Regions from separate parts of the Streptomyces sp. NBC_01410 genome, predicted to be linked through region 1. Evidence: predicted binding sites of a transcription regulator. Region 1 holds the regulator's gene; the other holds the start of a gene.
The links. The regulator HrcA, encoded in region 1, represses chaperone genes, less so after heat shock. The targets are predictions, from matches to a motif close to TTNGCACTCNGNNNNNCNGAGTGCNAA.
Positions count from the first base shown of each region.

Region 2: the regulator HrcA is predicted to act here: its motif matches at 2,037-2,063, upstream of groES (co-chaperone GroES).

Region 1 covers NZ_CP109530.1:2,989,323-2,992,729, reverse strand. Annotated here, with positions in the region: gene OG741_RS13720 (MBL fold metallo-hydrolase) at 1-537, opposite strand, end outside; gene hrcA (heat-inducible transcriptional repressor HrcA) at 705-1,730, shown strand; gene dnaJ (molecular chaperone DnaJ) at 1,731-2,867, shown strand; gene OG741_RS13705 (nitronate monooxygenase) at 2,995-3,407, shown strand, end outside.
Region 2 covers NZ_CP109530.1:5,231,372-5,234,778, reverse strand. Annotated here, with positions in the region: gene groL (chaperonin GroEL) at 1-1,488, opposite strand, end outside; gene groES (co-chaperone GroES) at 1,583-1,891, opposite strand; gene OG741_RS24235 (hypothetical protein) at 2,146-2,799, opposite strand; gene OG741_RS24230 (polysaccharide deacetylase family protein) at 2,796-3,407, opposite strand, start outside.

The DNA of each region.
Region 1 (3,407 bases):
CACGAGGTCGCCGCAGAAGACGACCTCCGGGCTGCCGGGCACCAGGACCGCCAGATCGTGGCCCGAGTGGCCGGGGCCGATGTTCGCCAGGAGCACCTGGCGGCCGCCCAGGTCCAGCGTCCACTCGCCGAACACCAGATGGTGCGGCGCCACCAGCACGTCGGCCGCCTCCGTCGCGTCGGCCTCGGTGACCCCGTGCCGTACCGCGCTGTCGCGGATCTCGTCCCGCTCCCGCCGCATCAGTTCGGCGATGCCGACCGCTCCGTACACCTCCGCGCCCGAGAACGCCGCCGTGCCCAGCACATGGTCGAAGTGGGGATGGCTCAGTGCGATATGCGTCACCCGTCGGCCGCCGAGCAGGGCTTGCGCCTGGGCCCGCAGCTCGGCCCCCTCGCGCAGTGTCGAGCCGGTGTCGTACAGGAGGACACCGTCCTCTCCGGCGATCAAACCACTGGTCGCGTCCCAGCCGGGAAGCCGCCGGCGCCCCACCCCGTCGGCCAGCCGCTCCCAGCCGAAGTCTTCCCAACTGACGTCCATACCGCGACGCTATCCGCAACCGACCAGCACTGTCGCTCGGTGGCGTGGTCGGCCGCCCTTGCTAGGGATGTACCCCACGGCCGTACACTGGCACGGGGAAATGCTGGCACTCGTACGCATCGAGTGCCAAGCGGTCACCGAGGAATCACAGCTTGGAGGTGTGCGCGATGCTCAGCGAACGCAGACTCGAGGTGCTGCGCGCCATCGTCCAGGACTATGTCGGCACCGAGGAGCCCGTCGGCTCCAAGGCGCTCACGGAGCGTCACAAGCTCGGGGTCTCCCCGGCCACCGTCCGCAATGACATGGCGGTGCTGGAGGAGGAAGGGTTCATCGCCCAGCCTCATACGAGCGCGGGGCGTATCCCCACGGACAAGGGCTACCGGCTCTTCGTCGACAAACTGGCCGGCGTCAAGCCGCTGTCGTCGCCCGAGCGCCGTGCCATCCAGAACTTCCTCGACGGAGCCGTCGACCTCGACGACGTCGTGGGCCGTACGGTGCGGCTGCTGGCGCAGCTGACCCGGCAGGTCGCGGTGGTCCAGTACCCCTCGCTGACCCGCTCCACCGTCCGGCATGTGGAGCTCCTCTCCCTCGCGCCCGCCCGGCTGATGCTCGTGCTGATCACGGACACCGGACGGGTCGAGCAGCGCATGATCGACTGCCCCGCGCCCTTCGCGGAATCCTCGCTCGCGGACCTGCGGGCCCGGCTCAACAGCCGGGTCGTCGGGCGCCGCTTCGCGGATGTGCCGCAGCTGGTGCAGGACCTTCCCGACTCCTTCGAGGCGGAGGACCGGGGTACCGTTTCCACGGTGCTCTCGACCCTGCTCGAAACCCTGGTCGAGGAGACCGAGGAGCGGCTGGTGATCGGCGGTACCGCCAATCTCACGCGCTTCGGACACGACTTCCCGCTGACGATCCGGCCGGTGCTCGAAGCTCTCGAGGAGCATGTGGTGCTCCTCAAGCTGCTCGGCGAGGCCAAGGAAGCGGGCGGCATGGGCATGACCGTGAAGATCGGTCATGAGAACGCCCACGAGGGCCTCAACTCCACGTCCGTCGTCGCGGTCGGCTACGGTTCGGGCGACGAGGCAGTTGCCAAACTCGGCGTGGTCGGACCGACCCGCATGGACTACCCCGGAACGATGGGAGCGGTACGCGCAGTGGCACGTTACGTCGGACAGATCCTGGCGGAGTCGTAAGTGGCCACGGACTACTACGCCGTACTCGGCGTACGCCGCGACGCGTCCCAGGACGAGATCAAGAAGGCCTTCCGCCGGCTTGCCCGTGAACTCCACCCGGATGTGAATCCGGACCCGAAGACGCAGGAGCGCTTCAAGGAGATCAACGCCGCGTACGAGGTGCTGTCGGACCCGCAGAAGAAGCAGGTCTACGACCTCGGCGGAGACCCGCTCTCGCAGGCGGGCGGCGGAGGCGCGGGCGGCTTCGGCGCCGGTGGCTTCGGGAACTTCTCGGACATCATGGACGCGTTCTTCGGTACGGCTTCGCAGCGCGGCCCCAGGTCGCGTACGCGGCGGGGCCAGGACGCGATGATCCGCCTGGAGATCGAGCTCAACGAGTCTGCCTTCGGCACGACGAAGGACATCCAGGTCGACACGGCCGTCGTCTGTACGACGTGTTCGGGCGAGGGCGCGGCGCCGGGTACCTCGGCGCAGACCTGCGACATGTGCCGCGGCCGCGGTGAGGTCTCGCAGGTGACGCGGTCCTTCCTCGGCCAGGTCATGACGTCGCGGCCGTGCCCGCAGTGCCAGGGCTTCGGAACGGTCGTCCCGACCCCGTGCCCCGAGTGCGCGGGCGACGGGCGGGTACGGTCCCGCCGCACCCTGACGGTCAAGATCCCGGCCGGTGTCGACAACGGCACGCGCATCCAGCTCGCGGGCGAGGGCGAGGTCGGCCCGGGCGGTGGCCCCGCCGGCGACCTCTACGTCGAGATCCACGAGCTGCCGCACCCGGTGTTCCAGCGCCGGGGCGACGATCTGCACTGCACGGTGACGATCCCCATGACGGCGGCGGCGCTGGGCACGAAGTGCCCGCTGGAGACGCTGGACGGCGTGGAGGAGGTCGACATCCGCCCGGGCACCCAGTCCGGCCAGTCGATCCCGCTGCACGGGCGCGGCATCACGCACCTGCGGGGCGGGGGCCGTGGCGACCTGATCGTCCATGTCGAGGTGATGACCCCGTCGAAGCTGGACGTGGATCAGGAGCGGCTGCTGCGGGACCTGGCGAAGCTGCGCGGCGAGGAAAGGCCTACGGGTCAGTTCCAGCCGGGGCAGCAGGGACTGTTCTCCCGCCTGAAGGACGCGTTCAACGGGCGTTAGGCCCTCTCGAACGCCGGAGGGGCTGAATCTTCAGCCCCTCCGGCGTTTTCAGGACAGCGGCCCGCAACCGCGGCCGTTGCGGAACGCCCGATTCGATGGGCCGCGAGCGGCATGGCACCATGCCTGCATGTCCTCCGCACTGACCGATCTTTGCCGTCATCCGATCGTGCAGGCCCCCATGGCGGGCGGCGCATCCTGCCCCCAGCTCGCCGCCGCCGTGTCCGAAGCCGGCGGGCTCGGGTTCCTCGCTGCCGGATACAAGACCGCGGACGGCATGTACCAGGAGGTCAAACAGGTGCGCGGGCTCACCGCGCAGCCGTTCGGCGTCAATCTCTTCATGCCGCAGCCCAACACCGCCGACCCCGGTGCCGTCGAGATCTACCGGAATCAGCTCGCCGGTGAGGCCGCCTGGTACGAGACTCCTCTCGGCGACCCCGACTCCGGGCGCGACGACGGCTACGAGGCCAAACTGGCCATCCTCCTCGACGACCCCGTGCCCGTCGTCTCCTTCACCTTCGGCTGCCCGACCCGCGATGTGCT
Region 2 (3,407 bases), 2.2 Mb from region 1:
CGGGTCGATGACGCCGGCCTTCACCAGGTCGCCGTACTCGCCGGTCGCGGCGTTGAAGCCCTGCCCGGCCTCCAGCTCCGCCACCTTGGCGGTGATGACGTAGCCCTCGAGACCGGCGTTCTCGGCGATCCAGCGCAGCGGCTCGACGACGGCGCGGCGGACGACCGCGACACCGGTGGCCTCGTCGCCCTCCTTGCCCAGGCCGCCCTCGAGCACCTTGGCGGCGTGGACGAGCGCGGAGCCACCACCGGAGACGATGCCCTCCTCGACCGCGGCGCGGGTCGCGGAGATGGCGTCCTCCAGACGGTGCTTCTTCTCCTTCAGCTCCACCTCGGTGGCGGCGCCGACCTTGATCACGCACACGCCGCCGGCCAGCTTCGCGAGGCGCTCCTGGAGCTTCTCGCGGTCCCAGTCGGAGTCCGTGGACTCGATCTCGGCCTTGATCTGGTTGATGCGGCCGACGACGTCCTCGTGGTTGCCGCCACCGTCGACGACGGTGGTGTCGTCCTTGGAGATCGTCACGCGGCGGGCGCTGCCCAGCACGTCCAGACCGGCCTGGTCGAGCTTGAGGCCGACCTCCTCGGCGATGACGGTGGCACCGGTGAGGGTGGCCATGTCCTGGAGCATCGCCTTGCGGCGGTCACCGAAGCCGGGAGCCTTGACGGCCACGGCGTTGAAGGTGCCACGGATCTTGTTCACGACCAGGGTCGAGAGCGCCTCGCCCTCGACGTCCTCGGCGATGATCAGGAGCGGCTTGGAGCCACCGGCCTGGATGACCTTTTCGAGGAGGGGCAGCATGTCCTGGATGGAGGAGATCTTGCCCTGGTTGATCAGGATGTACGGGTCGTCGAGGACGGCCTCCATACGCTCCTGGTCGGTCACCATGTACGGGGACAGGTAACCCTTGTCGAAGGCCATGCCCTCGGTGAAGTCGAGCTCCAGACCGAAGGTGTTGGACTCCTCGACGGTGATGACACCGTCCTTGCCGACCTTGTCCATGGCCTCGGCGATGAGCTCGCCGACCTGCTGGTCCTGCGCCGAGAGCGCGGCGACAGCGGCGATGTCGGCCTTGTCCTCGATCGGACGGGCGGTCGCGAGCAGCTCGTCGCAGACGGCCTTGACCGCGGCGTCGATGCCCTTCTTCAGGGCGGCCGGGGAGGCGCCGGCGGCGACATTGCGCAGGCCCTCGCGGACCAGCGCCTGGGCCAGCACGGTGGCGGTGGTGGTGCCGTCACCCGCGATGTCGTTGGTCTTGGTCGCCACCTCCTTCACCAGCTGGGCACCGAGGTTCTCGTACGGGTCCTCGATCTCGACCTCGCGGGCGATCGTGACACCGTCGTTGGTGATGGTGGGGGCGCCGAACTTCTTGTCGATGACGACGTTGCGGCCGCGGGGGCCGATCGTCACCTTGACCGTGTCGGCAAGCTTGTTGACGCCGCGCTCGAGGGCGCGACGGGCGTCCTCGTCGAACTTCAGGATCTTCGCCATGGGAGCTTCTCTGTCCTCTCAAACGAACTGCGCCCCTGGGCACCCGGCTACATCAGTGCGGGGGCCAGGGGCGCAGATCAAAAACGTGGGTGAATTACTTCTCGACGATCGCGAGCACGTCGCGAGCCGAGAGGACGAGGTATTCCTCGCCGTTGTACTTCACCTCGGTGCCGCCGTACTTGCTGTACAGCACGACGTCGCCGGTCTTGACGTCGAGCGGAAGACGCTCGCCGTTCTCGAAGCGGCCCGGGCCCACGGCAAGGACGACGCCCTCCTGGGGCTTCTCCTTCGCGGTGTCCGGGATGACCAGGCCAGAGGCCGTGGTCTGCTCGGCGTCGAGCGGCTGGACCACAATGCGGTCCTCGAGCGGCTTGATGGCAACCTTGGAGCTGGCGGTCGTCACGATCCGACCTCCCCCTTCGGAGATCTCACGGGGTTAACTGTCTGGATGGCGACCAGGTGGATCCGTCGTCGCGGGTGCCGGACCTGCCCGTCGCTGCGTTGGCACTCTCCAGTGGGGAGTGCCAGACCCGAGACTATGACTGCGATTAGCACTCGGTCAAGCGGAGTGCCAATTCACCGGTGCGCCGCGGTGCGGTCCCGGTACGGACAACGCCGTCGCCGATGCCAGGGTTCCGCCGCCCGGGCGGCGCCGGGTCAGACGTAGTCCTCCAGTCGCCCCACCGCGTATCCCTGCTCCTGGATACGGCGCAGCAGCGCTCCGGTCGCCCTCGCATCCGCCCGGACGATGTCGCCGGGCCGCAGCTGTTCGCCCAGCGCGTACTCACCGAACTCGCGGCCGAGCACCACCGCACGGACCCCGCAGTCGGCTGCGGCCCGCAGCGTGTCCGCGTTGTACGCGCCGCGGGGCGGGTGGAACAGGCGGCTGCGGCGCTGCCCGCAGATCTCGGCGCGCTGTCCCTCGTACGAGAGCGTGGGCAGATCGGGCCGCCCCTCGGCACGGAACACGCTGACCGGCAGCTTCAGTTCGCCCGTCATCCGCACAAACCGCGGATCGCGCGCCGCACCCGCGTCGACGGCGAGGAAGACCACCTTGTCGCGGGTCGGCACATGGTCCACGACATACGCCGCCGAGAGCCTGTGGGCGGGCGGCCGGGGCGCGCGGGTGAGCGGTCCGGCCAGCCCCCACCGCCTGTGCGCCGCGGACCGTGGCGCACCCGTGCCCGGAGTGACCTGCCGCGCGGCCTTGCGCCCGAGGCGCTCGATCGGGTCGACCGACTGGGCGCACCCCGCGGTGAGGAGCGCACCGGCCGCCAGCAGTCCGGCCAGCAGCCGGTGCGACTGCCTCATACGTAGTCCTCCAGCTTGGCCACGGCGTAGCCCTTGTCGGTGACCGTCTTCATCACCCGCCGGATCATGTCCGGCATGCTGCCCTTCCAGTCTTTGCGGCCACGGAAGTGAGTGAGGATGATGTCGCCGGGGTGCAGGGCCCGGTCCCGCTCGCGCCACTCCACGCGATCGGGAAACGCCTCGGCCGCCCACAGGGGAATGGCTTTGATGCCGCACGACCGGGCGATGCGCAGCGTGTCCTCGTTGTAGCTGCCGTACGGCGGGCGGAAGAGCGGGGGCCTGATTCCGTACCGCTTCTCGAGCTTGGTCTGCTGGTCGCAGATCTCGTGCTTCTGCTGGGCGTACGAAAGGCCGCGCAGATAGCGGTGGTTGAGGGTGTGGTTGTGCAGCGAGACGCCTCGGTCCTGCATCTGCTTGAAGTAGCCGTAGTTGCTGCTGATCAGGTAGTCGCTGAGGAAGGCGCTGTACGGGATCTGAAGATCGCTCATCATCCGGAGAAAGGCGGGGTCCTTCTCCGCGCCGTCGTCGATCGTCAGGAAGACAATCTTCTCCTTCACCGGCACGGTCGTGAAGACCGGTGGCAAGGACTCGCCGCCGTCGACCTCGAA